Regions from separate parts of the Bacillus yunxiaonensis genome, predicted to be linked through region 1. Evidence: riboswitches for the same ligand, from Rfam matches in the RefSeq annotation. Region 1 holds a riboswitch; the other holds the start of a gene.
What was found. A riboswitch is a leader RNA that binds a small molecule or an ion and turns the genes downstream of it on or off. The one in region 1 is predicted to bind FMN.
Positions count from the first base shown of each region.

Region 2: linked by a shared signal. The riboswitch ahead of ribD (bifunctional diaminohydroxyphosphoribosylaminopyrimidine deaminase/5-amino-6-(5-phosphoribosylamino)uracil reductase RibD) and the one ahead of WAX78_RS13460 (ECF transporter S component) in region 1 are both predicted to bind FMN.

Region 1 is NZ_JBAWSV010000004.1:259,920-267,451, reverse strand. It holds gene WAX78_RS13470 (YpbB family protein) at 1-460, opposite strand, end outside; gene WAX78_RS13465 (ferredoxin) at 693-941, shown strand; gene WAX78_RS13460 (ECF transporter S component) at 1,143-1,721, opposite strand; FMN riboswitch at 1,888-2,024, opposite strand; gene WAX78_RS13455 (hypothetical protein) at 2,268-2,951, shown strand; gene WAX78_RS13450 (peptidoglycan DD-metalloendopeptidase family protein) at 2,984-3,598, opposite strand; gene WAX78_RS13445 (cob(I)yrinic acid a,c-diamide adenosyltransferase) at 3,685-4,266, opposite strand; gene WAX78_RS13440 (ATP-binding protein) at 4,539-6,302, opposite strand; gene resD (DNA-binding response regulator ResD) at 6,302-7,018, opposite strand; gene ccsB (c-type cytochrome biogenesis protein CcsB) at 7,499-7,532, opposite strand, start outside.
Region 2 is NZ_JBAWSV010000002.1:133,879-141,410, reverse strand. It holds gene WAX78_RS06740 (bifunctional 3,4-dihydroxy-2-butanone-4-phosphate synthase/GTP cyclohydrolase II) at 1-847, opposite strand, end outside; gene ribE (riboflavin synthase) at 861-1,505, opposite strand; gene ribD (bifunctional diaminohydroxyphosphoribosylaminopyrimidine deaminase/5-amino-6-(5-phosphoribosylamino)uracil reductase RibD) at 1,486-2,598, opposite strand; FMN riboswitch at 2,896-3,039, opposite strand; gene crcB (fluoride efflux transporter CrcB) at 3,207-3,614, shown strand; gene crcB (fluoride efflux transporter CrcB) at 3,611-3,964, shown strand; gene WAX78_RS06715 (CDGSH iron-sulfur domain-containing protein) at 4,000-4,203, opposite strand; gene WAX78_RS06710 (DUF2552 family protein) at 4,448-4,690, shown strand; gene WAX78_RS06705 (DUF4352 domain-containing protein) at 4,914-5,372, shown strand; gene WAX78_RS06700 (alpha/beta hydrolase) at 5,381-6,307, opposite strand; gene WAX78_RS06695 (GNAT family N-acetyltransferase) at 6,386-6,877, shown strand; gene WAX78_RS06690 (cation:proton antiporter) at 7,058-7,532, shown strand, end outside.

The DNA.
Region 1 (7,532 bases):
TAATAAATTGTTTTACCCACATCGTGATTTCTGTATCTTGCTGAATTGGAAGGAACTTTACATATTTCTGTTGCAAATTAGATACAGTTTGCACAATCAAAGATAGCCTTTTCCAAAAACTCTCTCCAAGTTCGCCGTATTGCAAACCGTGTAAATATTTCGGGAAAGAAAAGAGTTCTTCCCATTCGTTTACTTGCTTCTCTCCCATTTCAGATAAAATGTAAGTATTTTCATGCACACATGTAATAAATTGCTTGTTTAATAACGCTTCAATCTGTTTATCATAATCATGTCGTCTTAAAGATTTATATACACTAAACAAAAAGGAAAGATGAAACATATTCCCATCTTGCAATGTTTGTGAAGAACGTTTCCCTTTTAAAAGGTGATAAATAGAAGAAACTGTTCGTTCACCTTTTAATTGTTTTAAACAGTATAATACAGTATATTGTAGCTGCAACGCTTCTTCCACCCTTTCAGTCTACTTCTACTTTCATTGTAACAAAATGCATCCTATTTAGATATTTTTAAAATTTTATGTACAACTATAGAAATTAGTTGACATACTCAATTGATAAGAATTATCATTGTAATTTTGTATTGAAAAGTTTCAAAAACCGTTTTACAATAAGGTTATAATTTTTCATCAGTGTTCTTATATACATATACATATTATTTAGGAGGTATACAAAATGGCAAAATACACAATCGTTGACAAAGATACTTGTATTGCATGTGGAGCTTGCGGAGCAGCTGCGCCGGACATTTATGATTACGATGATGAAGGTATTGCATTCGTAACACTAGACGATAACAAAGGTATCGTTGAAATCCCAGATGTATTAATCGATGATATGATGGATGCATTCGAAGGCTGCCCAACTGATTCTATCAAAGTGGCAGATGAAGCATTCGACGGTGACGCGTTAAAATTTGAATAGTCTTATTGTTGACTTAAAAAATACCCTTCAAATAATGAGGGGTATTTTTTTACACTTTATTTTCTTCTATGAAGTGCAACTTTCACTAGTCACTCACCCTAAACTTAATGGTCATTCCCATCAAACAAACTCTTATTGCCCTTTAACGCGAAATAAAAAAGCATCAGCAGAAAAAGCTTCCACTGATGCAAAACCTTCTATTTATGCATTTTTCATTTTCGCAAATACCCATACTTTTAATCGAGAAAATAAAGGAACAAAAATAATTGTTACTATAATTCCTTTAATTATATTAAAAGGTAAAATTCCCGCTACAATTATTTGACGCATTGCACCGTTAGACATAGCAGGTTGACCTAAGAACCAAGTGTAAGCTGGAAAAATGATGAAATAATTTAATACACTCATAATTACTGTCATCACAATTGTTCCGAACATTAATCCTGTTGTTAAACTTTTTACTGTGCGATGCTTACGGAATAAAAGAGATGCCGGAAGAATAAAGAGACATCCAGCCACAAAATTCGCCACTTCTCCTACAGGTACGCCCGTTAAATCTCCTTGAATGCCATAATACAGGACGTTTTTTATCCCTTCTACAATTACACCTGAAATTGGCCCAAACATAATGGCTGCAATTAATGCTGGGATATCACTAAAATCAATTTGCAAAAACGGCGGCAGCCCTGGAAGTGGAAAATCCAGCATCATTAATAAATACGCAATGCTGCTTAGCATCGCCACGCTCATCATTTGTACTACACTCTTCTTTTGTTTCATGTTTCTCTCTCCTTTTCCATCGATCATCTCATGGAAAGTGGAAAGGCTCTGCTATGCCTAAATATATTCTAACATGAAAAAACCCTTCGCGTTCGAAACGCAAAGGGAGAAATTTTAGGCACATTAAAGAGACGTTCAAATATTTATCTTTTTTGAACGCTCGAACCTCCATCTTCTCCCATCCAGACTGTACTGTCGGCTTTGGAATCGCACCAAATCCTGCCTTAACGGCTCGCGGGCTTAGAACAAAAATACATGTTCATCACCGCCGGTCGGGATTTTCACCCTGCCCCGAAGATAGACCGATATTCTATTTTCCACATCATTATACAACAAATTTAAAACAATGTGAATGAAAATGCTTCTTTTCCAATTACTCTTCATAATTGCATGCTATTCTAACAATAAGTAAATAATATGACAAAAAAGAACAAATTTTCGTGTTTGTTCTTTTTTGCTCACAATTCTCTAGTCATTTATACATGAAAGTGATAAGATATGATATTGTTAAGAAAAACAGCATTTTCTTACAGTGGAGGAAATGTCATGAGTAAAGAAAAAAAACTGCCTATTCGAGAAATTATGAAAAAAAATCTTCGCAAAGAATACTTTTATTTAAAAAAGGAATTGCTGTTCTATTGTCCTCTTGACTCAGGTAAATTCTCAAGAGATACATATTATGCTGCTTTTGATAAAGATGGCATTAGTGTATATCAATATGATAAAAAATCAGACAGTAAACTAAGACTTTGCGAAAGACATCCATGGAAAAGCTGGAAAAAAGTCAAAATTGATCATTATTTAACAAAAACTCATTTCGTCTTTCAAGGAGAACGAAATTGGATTCTTTCTCTTTTTCATCAAGGAAAAAAGGCAGAAAAAATTATTCAAACTTATACATCTTTAGAAACAGAGATTGTTTCTAGACCATTTTTAAAAAAACTGCCTGGTTATCGATCTAATACAACATTGAATATGTATATTGGGACCATTTGCTATACTGTACTTATTGCATTTTTATTAAAATTTATCCTCCCATTTCAAATTCAAATTGCTTTGTATTCGCTGTCTCTCGGCTGTATGCTGCTCGGTCTTCTTTGTTTCGTTATCGGTCTTATTGAACCTACTCTTGTGCTATTTAGAACAAAAGAAAAAACACGAGCGAAAGTGTTTTATTATTATAGCTATTTAATCATTACTGGATTTACATGTATCTTTATTTTTTGGTAACAAGCGAAAGAGCTAGTCTTCCTAGCTCTTTTTCAATTAATATGTAATTTTTGCGACGGATAAATCATATCTTTTTGCAAATGATTTTTCACTCTCAATTCTTCAACAGTTGTACCGAACTTCCTAGCAATACTGACCAATGTGTCACCTTTTTGTACGACATATACAGAGGCAGAGGCTACCGTGTTAGGCTTTTCTTGAATTATTTGCAGTGGATCCACTGCATTTGTTTTCGCTATCGTCCAAGCCCCTTTATGAACTTCTAAATGTAAGTGAGCACCATTCGATTGTCCTGTATTTCCTACCTGGCCAATTTTTTGCCCTTGTGAAACTGTATCTCCCTCTCTCACAAGTCGTTTATTCATATGAGCATATACAGCTTCATAATCTTCATGTTTAATAAACACCACATGTCCGTAGCTATCAGAAAAATAAGATCTTGTTACAATACCATCTTGCATAGCTGCTATTGAAGTACCAATCGGTGCAGCAATATCAATACCAAAATGTTTTCCGTTTCTCGTTCCAAAATAATCGCTAATTCTCCCCTCTACTGGCCATGCCCACCGCTTTCCTTCCGCAGCACCTTCTGTTTGTGCAATAAAAAAGGCACAAAAGAAAAGCAAAATGATTTTTAATGCTTTCATTGTAAATCCTCCGTTTTCTAAATAACAACCACACTTTCTCTATTGTGGTTGATTATAGCAAAAAGTATACAAAAAAAAGAAAGAGCCTATTTCTCTTTCTTCTCCTCCTTATCTCGAAATACAATCGCACTTCTTTCATATTCTACATCATTTACATTAGAACGAGCGTTCACAACTCTCGCAACTGCAAATAAATAATCCGATAAGCGATTTACGTATTGCAACACATATTCATTAATCTCCTCTTGTTTCATCAATGAAACAATACAACGTTCTGCTCTTCGTATAACAGTACGAGCAATGTGAATAATAGCTGCACCTTGGCTTCCACCTGGTAAAATAAAACGCTCAAGTGGCGGCGCTTCTTGGATATATATATCAATCCTTTCTTCTAGAAAAGTAATGATATCTTCTTTTACTTTATACGGAATTTTTCTCTTCACAATCGCTAAATCCCCACCACAATCAAACAACTCATGCTGAATTTTTTCAAGTTCTTGGTAAATGTCTTGAAACAATTCACCGTGTAACAATGTCATCGCATGTCCAATAAATGAATTTGCCTCATCAATTGTTCCATATGCCTCTACACGCAAGTTGTCTTTATCTACGCGTCCTCCAATAAGACTTGTTTGTCCCTTATCTCCTGTTTTTGTGTATAGCTTCATATTTTCTCTCCTTATTTCTCTTTTTCATTTTTCTCTTATATTAACATTCCTTTTCGTTTCCATGAAAAAAGCTTATCAAAAAGATAAGCTTAAAAATCCACACATTATTTCATTATATTTATCCCACTATTCACAGGCAGTAAGACCCCACCTCGCGATTCAGAAAAAAGCGAAGAAGATAGGTGGGGGCCTAACTGCCCATAAAAGCCCAATTGGTGAGAGCTTTCCATCAGCGAGGGATAAAGCCCCCTTTCACTGATGGAAGTTTCACTTTATGTTGGCAAATATACAGAGAATGTTGTCCCCTTATCTACTACACTCGATACTGTAATCTTACCATCATGCCCTCGCACAATATTTTTTGCAATCGCAAGTCCTAACCCTGTACCACCTGTTTTTCCACGTGTACGAGCCTTATCCGCTTTATAAAAACGTTCAAATAAGAATGGAATATCATCCTCCGGAATACCAACTCCAGAATCTTCAACTTCGAATACAATTCCATTATTTTTCTCATCAATAATAAGCGATACTTTACCGCCCGCGTTTGTATGCCTTAAAGCATTATCAATTAAATTTGTTAACACTTGTTCCATCCGATCCGGATCAAAAGAATGTTTCTCTATAGAAGTGCGAAAATCAACTACTAGCTGCACTTCTTTTTCCTTTGCTATCCCTTGGAATTTCCGTGCAATCTTTTCAACAAATGGAACAATATCTACTTCCGATATATGTAATTCTACGTGACCGCTCTCCATTCGAGCTAAATCTAATAATTCATTTACAAGACGGCCTAAGCGTACAGATTCATCATAGATAATTTGCACAAATTCATGTACTTCTTCTTTCGTTTGAACAATGTCATCTAAAATTGCTTCACTATACCCTTGCAACATAACCATTGGTGTACGTAATTCATGCGATACGTTTGCTATAAAATCTTTACGCATTTTTTCAAGACGGCGTTCTTCCGTCATATCACGAAGTACCGCAACAGCACCGCGAATCTTTGTCTGATTGTACAGCGGTGTCATCAGTACAACATAATTACCTTTTTCTAAATTAATTTCTATCACTTGTTGCTGTTCACTTTCTACAACGAGATGAAATAGTTCAACCAGCTCAGATGGCAAACTCACACTTAACTCTATCTCTTTTTCTTCATACCATACTTGTAAGAAACGCTCTGCTGGCGGATTAATTACAACGACTTCTCCTTCTTGATTTAACGTAATAACACCATCAGCCATACTACTTAAAATACTAGAAAGCTGTTCTTTCTCTTGTTGCAGTGCATTAATATTAAACTTCAATTGTTTCCCCATTTGATTTAAAGCTGTTGCAAGTTCACCAATTTCATCTTGCGAAACCGCTGGTACCTTCGCATCAAATTTCCCGCGCGCTACTTCAAAAGCTACTTCGCGCATTTTACGAAGTGGGGCTGTAATCCGTGTTGATAAGAAAAAGGCAAAGAACGTTGTTAAAATAATTGCAATTCCCGCAGATAAAAAGATAAAATCCGTCGATTTTTCTATTCCTTGTTTTGGTACTTGTAACGATTGATATACAAAGACCGCACCGTCTTTTGACGACTTTAACGGAACCCCGACAATCATAATATCATTTTCAGGATTTTTCTTATTTTTTTCATCTGGGACGTTTTTAATCTTTTGTACATGTTTACGTTCTGTAAATACCGCTTGTAACTCTTTGTCATTTTTTAAATCAGTTAGTGTTAATGTTGCTAATCCTTGTTGAGCAGGGGAGGCAGATATTTCATTATTATCTTTAACAACAATAATACGTGAAAGGGGATCAGCAAATTTATATGCGATATGTTCTATCGTCTGCTCATCCGCCCCCTCTTCTATTAATTCCGAAACACTCGTTGCAACCTTTGTAAGCCTCGTTTCTCCCGTTGTTACGTAATAATTATCAAAAAACTGTGAAAGTAAAATAGCAACGAAACCAAGTACAAAAGAAACAAGGAGGAGAATCGTCAGCCATAACTTACCTACTACACTTTTCCAAAGCATTAATCGTTCACAACCTCAAACTTGTAACCAACCCCCCATACAGTTACAATCATTTTCGCTGCATCTGCTGACTTTTTACTTAACTTCTCACGCAGACGCTTTACATGTGTATCAACTGTACGTAAATCACCGAAAAATTCATACTGCCATACTTCTTTTAATAACTGTTCACGGTCAAATACTTTATCAGGTGCTTTCGCTAAAAATAGTAATAATTCATATTCTTTTGGTGTTAAATTTACTTCTTCACCATCAGCTGTAACACGATGTGCATCGTTATCAATTGTGAGATGAGGAAATACAATAACATCTTTTGTTGTCGTATCTTGCGTAAAGAATGTCGTTGTAACTGAGCGACGTAAAACCGCTTTCACACGTAGGACAACCTCGCGCGGGCTAAACGGTTTTACAATATAGTCATCTGTACCAACTTCAAATCCTTGTACGCGATTCACTTCTTCTCCTTTTGCCGTTAGCATAATAATCGGTGTTGCTTTTTTCTCACGAATCCCTTTACACACTTCAATACCATCTTTTCCAGGCATCATAATATCTAAAAGAATTAGATCATAATCATTTTGCAACGCTTTTTCTAACGCCGTCTCACCATTGTCAGCCTCATCAATGATGTACTGCTCTCTCTCTAAATACATTTTTAACAAACGACGAATACGATCTTCATCATCTACAATTAAAATCTTCAATTCATTTTCCATTGCAACCCGCTGTACATAGAAATGTCACAACGGTTCACACCTACCTTTCTTCACTAAAGTGAAACTTCCTAAAATTTTTGGTTTCTACCAAAGATTAGTTGAACGAATCAGATGCACGCTAGCGTTATCCCAACTTATCATCTTATGAGTTAGACATTCTCATTACCATTGGGATAGCGTACTAAACTTACTCTTATTTCATTTTCATTGACAAAACCCTTCGTGATTGAAAGTTCACCTTTGCATTATGTTTCACATAAATAATAAAATTTGTTCATATTTTTTCCAAAAATATGTATGTTTCCTGAATAATATAATTTCTCCTCGACATCATTTTACAAAATCAGCCTACACTTTGTCATGTTTTTCTCAAAAAAGAAAAGAAATTAACAAAAATAAAATAGGAAAGTGACAGTCACCTTCCTATTTTATACCGCAACAGTAAGCTGTACAACAAGATTTGTTGAACTTCAGTTATTGTCATGCATATGAATGCAGACCTGCAATCACTAAG
Region 2 (7,532 bases), on a different contig from region 1:
CTTCCCGTTCAATTTGAGCGAGAGCTGCATGAAGCTGCGGACCACAGTCGCAGCGGCAAGATCCAAATACATCACCAGTTAAACATTCAGAATGGACACGTACAAGCGTTGGTTCACCTGTTGAAATATCTCCTTTTATAAGAGCAATATGTTCTTTATCGTCAAGAGAATTGGAATAGCCAATTGCTTGGAATGTACCAAATTCCGTCGGTAAAGTAATTTCCACTTCGCGCTGTACAAGTGTTTCATGACGACGGCGATATGCAATTAGGTCCTCAATTGTAATCATTTTGAGATTAAATTGCTTTGAGATCTCTGATAAGTCAGGAACTCGTGCCATCGTACCATCTTCATTTATAATTTCACAAATGACACCTGCTGGTTCTGCACCACATAATTTTGCTAAATCTACAGCAGCCTCTGTATGCCCAGCGCGGCGGAGGACACCACCTGCTTTTGCGATTAAAGGAAAAATATGTCCAGGACGTTTAAAATCACTTGCTTTAGCCTCTGAGTTTAGTAGTTCGCGTACGGTTGTCGCACGTTCATGAGCACTAATACCAGTTGTTGTTGAAATGTGATCGATGCTAACTGTAAAGGCAGTGCCATGAGAATCTGTATTATGTGAAACCATTGGCTTTAGTTCCAAACGATCGGCATATTCTTCTGTAATCGGAACACATACAAGACCGCGCCCGTGTGTAATCATGAAATTGATTGTTTCCGGTGTAATGTACTCAGCTAAGGCAATAAAATCTCCTTCGTTTTCTCTATGTTCATCATCACATACGATGACAACTTTTCCTTGCTTTAAATCTTCTAGTGCTTCTTCAATACGATGAAACATTTCATTTCCTCCCTTATAGAAATCCGTTGTCTTGTAAAAAGCTTTCCGTAAGTGAGCTTTTTTTAGGTGTTGCCTGCGTAATAAAACGTTCAATATATTTTCCAATCATATCGCACTCAACATTCACGATATCGCCGACAGTTTTCTTTCCGATCACTGACTGACTTAACGTGTGTGGAATGAGGGAGATTGTGATAGAAGAGTTATCGACACCAAAAATTGTAAGACTTGTACCGTCAATGGAAACAGATCCTTTTTGTAAACAATAACGAAGTAGTTCATTTGGTAATTGTATTTTGTAATATACGGCATTATAGCTCCGTCTTTTATCGATAATTGTTCCAATACCGTCAATATGTCCTGTAACGAAATGTCCACCAAAGCGACCGTTTGCACTCATAGCGCGCTCTAAATTTACATTTGAACCGCGGCTAAGAGTTTGCAGCGAAGTTGCTCGCATCGTCTCCGGCATGACATCAACGGTAAAAGAGTGTGTTGTAAAAGAAGTGACGGTTAAACATATCCCGTTTACAGCAATGCTGTCACCTAAGTTTACATCTGACAAAATTGTTTGTGCTGAAATTGTAAGTTGCATTGCTTCACCGGCTTGTTGCATGTTAGCAATTGTTCCAAGTTCCTCAACAATTCCTGTGAACATAAGGCACCTCTTTTCTTGGAGTAGCAACTACTTTTATATCATCTCCGATTTGTTCCATCGATTGAATGTGTAAGGGAAGTGCATCTTGCAGTTTTGTGAAACCATTTCCGCCAAACCATGTTGGAGCTTCTTTACCACCAATTAGTTTTGGACTAATATACGTAATCAATTCATGAAAGCATTTTGCTTCTAAGAAACTAGCATGAATAGTTTGTCCGCCTTCGACAAAGAGAGAAAGAATATTTTTTTCTCCAAGAAGATCAAGCAATTCGTTTATTTCAATGTTACTCGTCTTCATCTGCAGCACAGATACCATATTAGATTGGAATTTTGCAATTTTCTCTTTGGAAACGCCATTTCCAACAATAATCCACGTTGGAACCTCTCCGTCTGTAATCACATGAGAGGAAAGTGGAGTTCGTAAATGTGTATCAAGTACGATGCGAATCGGATTTTTTCCGCCATTTACAAGGCGTGTTGTTAAATGCGGATTATCGGCAATGATTGTATTTACACCAACGAGAATGGCATCGTGTGTATGGCGATAACGATGTACATCAGCTCGTGATGATTCACCTGTAATCCATTTACTTTCTCCTGTACGAGTAGCGATTTTTCCATCTAGGCTCATTGCTGTTTTTAAGGTTACAAATGGCCGCTTTGTTTTCATGTAGTGAAAAAAGTAACGATTTAATTCTTTTGCTTCTTTTTCGAGTACACCAATTGTTACGTCAATTCCAGCTTCCTGTAAACGTTTGACACCTCGGCCTGAAACGAGTGGATTACTATCGAGTACTGCGATGACCACTCGTTTGACGTTTTTGGCTATAAGTAAATCGCAGCAAGGAGGCGTTCTTCCGTGATGACTGCATGGTTCTAATGTTACATACACTGTTGCATCATGGGCTTGTTCACCAGCCATCTGAAGAGCGTGAACTTCAGCGTGTTCAGTTCCTGCTCGTAAATGAGCACCTACTCCAATGATATTTCCATCTTTTACAACAACAGCACCGACCATTGGATTAGGACTTGTTTGACCAGCGGTATTTTTTGCTAATTGCAGAGCAAGTGCCATATATTCTTGATCCGTCATAAAATCACCTCTCTTAAAAAAATCAAAAAACCCCAAGGACATAATCCTTGGGGTGAGAGAGACGATGTTTCTAGAAATATAAGAAGGATACGAGAGTATACTTAAGAAACCTAGCAATTATTGATATGTTTGCATAGAAAAGAAGCCTAGCAAATATCGATTTTTCACATGCTAGTGTTATCGTGTTATTTCAGCAGAGAAACAAATGGTATACGAAAAGAAACATATGTATGTCTAAAAATAAACAATACAAATGCGTATGCTGAAATAAGCGTATCCTATATACGTACTAGAAAACATATCCTTCTCCCATCCAGACTATACTGTCGGTTCTAGATTCTCACTAGATCCACCGTTTTCAAATTGAAAACGGGTCACGGACTTAGAAGTGTGCACTTCATCACCGCCGGTTGGGAATTTCACCCGACCCCGAAGGATGCTGTTTGCTCACATTATAGCACAAAAAAGACAAAAGGCTATAAAAAATATTTGAATGTGAAGAATTGCATGAAAATAAAACAGGGAGCTAAATTGACATTCGCAGGGAGATGAATTTACTATACTAGTGTAGTTAAGGGATTATATAGTATTTAAACCGAGGTGAGAGTATGAAGAAATATATTGCTGTAGGAATAGGCGGTGTTATCGGAGCTTTGGCGCGTTATGGAGTAGGTCAATTATTTCAACCAACATTTTCGACTGGTTTTCCATTAGCAACATGGCTAGCCAATATGAGCGGTAGTTTTTTATTAGCATTTTTAACGATGTCTGTTTTTCGGATGAAACAAGTTTCACCGCTTATGATAAGTGCCGTTGGTACAGGAATAATTGGAGCATTTACAACATTTTCGACATTTAGTGTGGAAACGTTGCAGTTGTTACGGCATCAAGCACTTACAATGGCTTTTTTATATGTAAGTGCGAGTATGATAGGGGGATTACTTGTATCTTTTGTCGGATTTTATGTTGGGAATATGCTATATGAACGCGGTATGAGGAAAGAAGGAAATATATGAATATTCTACTTGTCGGTATGGGGGGCTTTTTTGGAGCAATTGCACGTTTTTATATTAGTACTGTAGCAAAAGAAAAGTACGGAAATGTTTTTCCATATGGAACATTTTTTATAAATATAATCGGCTCATTTTTACTCGGTATGTTATTTGGTGCTGAAGTAGCTAAAATGTGGGTATTGTTATGTGGTACAGGGTTTATGGGAGGATTCACGACGTTTTCGACATATCAACTAGAAATGATACAACTTATACATAAACGAGAAGGGCAAAAGGCATTACTATATTTTGTTATGAGTAATGTAATAGGTATTGGTTGCGCTTTTGCTGGTTTTTATATTGGGGGCATGTAAAAAAATACGCGCACATTTTCTTGTGCGCGTGTTTTTTATTCTTTCGGTGCACGTACAACAGATTCAAATTTGCCTTTATGTGAACCATCGCAATACGGCATATTTTGGGATAATCCACAACGGCATAGAGAAAATGCCGGTTTAGCTGGAAATACATTCCCTTCAGCGTCGATTAGTTCCACATCCCCTGTAATACGGAACGAACCATTATTATTTACTTTAATTTGTACTTTCTCCATTCTTACACCTCCTTACCAAACGCTTATGTCTATCATATACTTACTAGAATTACTTGACAATGTTTAGAAACAATGCTTTTTGTGAGAAAATAGAAATGATATAATAAAGTGAAACTTCCATCAGTGGGGGATGAAGCACCCGCCTATTTTCTTTGCTTCTCTATGAATCTTGAGGTGGAGGTCTTACTGCCCGCGAATAGCGGAATAAATCATATACTGAAAAGATATTAAGGTGAACATAAACATGAACAAACAATTACGTACATTACAAAACATTGCACAAGAGAGAACGTGGGTATCGTTTTTAAACGATAATCATCCATACAGCTTACTTCATTGGTCGATTGCTGGTGTACAGCAAGAAGTGAAAGATGTATGGTTATTACAAGATGAAGTCACATTTCAAACAACAGAGTTCCTATCACTAGATGAAGCGGTAAAATGGATTTCTGAAAATATGGATCAAGTTACAGACGTATTGGCATAACATAAGTTGCTATTAGTAGGTGTTCGTTTCTAATGAAATGATTTTTACTGTTGGCTGAGATAAGAAAAAGGCAAACTCATAGGGAGATGAGTTTGCCTTTTTTATGTAATCATGCGGGTGACTCATTTGTATTTTTACTTATAGATTAGATTTTCCAAATGCATAAAAATGCGCATTGTGTACATCATACAACCGATAGAAACAGCAAAGAAGGTGGAAGTTGTTGCGGAAACGATTGAGCATAATAAGTATCATTATATGCTTTTGTATTGCCGGATGTAATAGAGAGGAACAGGTTAATAAATCAAGTGTTAAAGGGGTTTTATCTGCCCATCAAATAGAATTTGATATTAAAAATATAAGTCGTGAAGTGCATTATGATGTGTGGACTGCGAAACAAAACCACACGCTTCTTGTTATAAACTTTTCTTTAAAAAACAATAGAAACAAAAGTATTGTTGTTAAACCTGCTCAGTTTAATGTTATTTCAACGACTGGAAAAATATATGGGGTCTTTCAAACAAAAAGGAATCCAAATATATTGCATGATAGAAGGCTAAAATCATACGATTCATTGCAAGCGAGCATCGTATTTGAAATGCCTAAAGAAGAGGTGGAATCTGAATTGTTATTTGCTCCCGACTTTGCTAAAGATGAACCAATTGTTATTTCACTAAAATAAAAACAGGCTTATGAAAGCCTGTTTTTTGTTTCGTTTACGTATGTTGTTAAAAATTGGTCAACTGCCATTTCATATTCCTCTTTATTTTCTGCATATGAACAAGCATGAGCGCCTTTTTCAGCAATATAGAGTTCTTTTGCGCCTTCTTTTGCTTCATACAATGCTTGCGTCATCTTGCATAAAATGTATTCATCGTCTTTACTATGGATGAACAACACAGGATTTTTAATATTTTTTACGCAATCAATTGGAGAAATTTCATGAAGTGTATAACCATCACGCACTTTTAAAAGTGTGTTAGCTATTGGTAGAAGAGGCCACTTTGGCAAATGAAACTCAACTTTTAAACGGTAATGAAGCTGCTCATAAAAGTCAGAGAATGGACAGTCGGCAATGTAAAAGTCAGCGCCATCTTCAACCATACCTGCATATTGTAATAATGTCGCAGCTCCCATTGATTCACCATGAATACCAAGTATAATATTTGAACCAAATCGTTGTTTGAGCCAATCTACTACCGTTTTTAAATCGTGTTTTTCATAATAGCCGTAACTCGTTGTTTTTCCTCCTGTTTGTCCGTGACGACGATGATCGTAAATAAATACATTGAATCCTCTGTTCAAAAATAAATTCGCATATTTTATCGAGTTCATTTTGTTGACGGTTACGCCGTGACAAAAAATCATGAACTTATTTGAATGGCCGCTAGTAGGAATATAGTAACCATGAATGTTATAACCAAATTGAGAAGAGAGGTATACTTCTTCCTTTGAGAGAGCTTCAAAGTCCTCTAAGCGAAAATGTTGTTTTGTTTCACGTTCTAAAATTTCTTTTTCGGTTTTTTTCTTTAAATACATGACCTTATTCGTGAAGAAAATGCCAATGCCAATAAGAGTACCCACTATCGTTAATAATACCTTCAAAAACGCTTTCATACTCCATCCTCCAAGCTACAATACATATGATACAATTATATTGTATCATAACAATATGTAAAGGTGAGAGAAATGAGTATGGTGAGAATTCAAAATATAAAAGCAGAGATGCAAGAAGAAATTAGTCAATTTATGAAAGAAAATTGGGGAAGTACTGTAATGGTTTCAAAAGGACATGTCCATCAATTAGATCGATTACCAGGATTTATTGCAGTTGAAAATGACAAAATAATAGCAATTATCACATATTATGTTGTTAATAAAAATTGTGAAATTGTATCACTTGACAGTTTCAAAGAAAAAAGAGGGATTGGTACACAGCTTGTAGAGTGTGTAATAGATGCGGCAAAGAAACAATTTTGTGAAAAGGTTTGGCTTATTACGACAAATGATAATGTAAATGCGATTCGATTTTATCAAAAACGAGGATTTACTATGACAAATCTATACATAGACGCCGTGCAAGAAGCTCGTAAGCTGAAGCAAGAAATTCCGATTATTGGTTATGAGGGGATTCCAATCTTACATGAAATTGAGTTTGAAAAAAATATATGTAAGATTAAAGGGTAGATAGACTGAAATATATGTTCTTGTTTTATAAATAGGAAGTGTTTTTATTTTAGGTATTTATTGGGAAAAAATGAGTGTAATAATTATGGGAAGATGCTCATTTGATAATTTCACAGACTAGTATAAATTGTATATAATCATAATTATTCTGATGAGTAAGATGAGAAAAGGAGAGATGAGATGATATTTTTCTTTCAATTAGCAGTAATTTTGCTAAGTACAAAGCTTGCGGGTGACTTAAGTGTCAGGCTAGGGCAACCGTCTGTACTTGGAAAACTTATTGTTGGTATTATGATTGGTCCAGCAGTATTGGGATTAGTTGATAATACGGATTTATTGAAGCAATTAAGTGAAGTTGGGGTTATTCTCCTCATGTTTATGGCTGGTTTAGAAACGGATTTAAAGGAACTAAATGAAAATCGCAATTCTTCTTTAGCAGTAGCGGTTGGTGGAATTATTATGCCGTTTTTAGGTGGCTATGTTGCCGGTCTGATTATGGGAATGGAGCAAGCAAATGCAGTTTTTTTAGGCTTACTTCTTTGTGCAACTAGCGTTAGTATCTCTGTGCAAACGCTTCGGGATTTAGGGAAAATGAAAACGCGCGAAAGTACAACAATGCTTGGCGCAGCTGTGTTTGATGATATCCTCGTTGTTA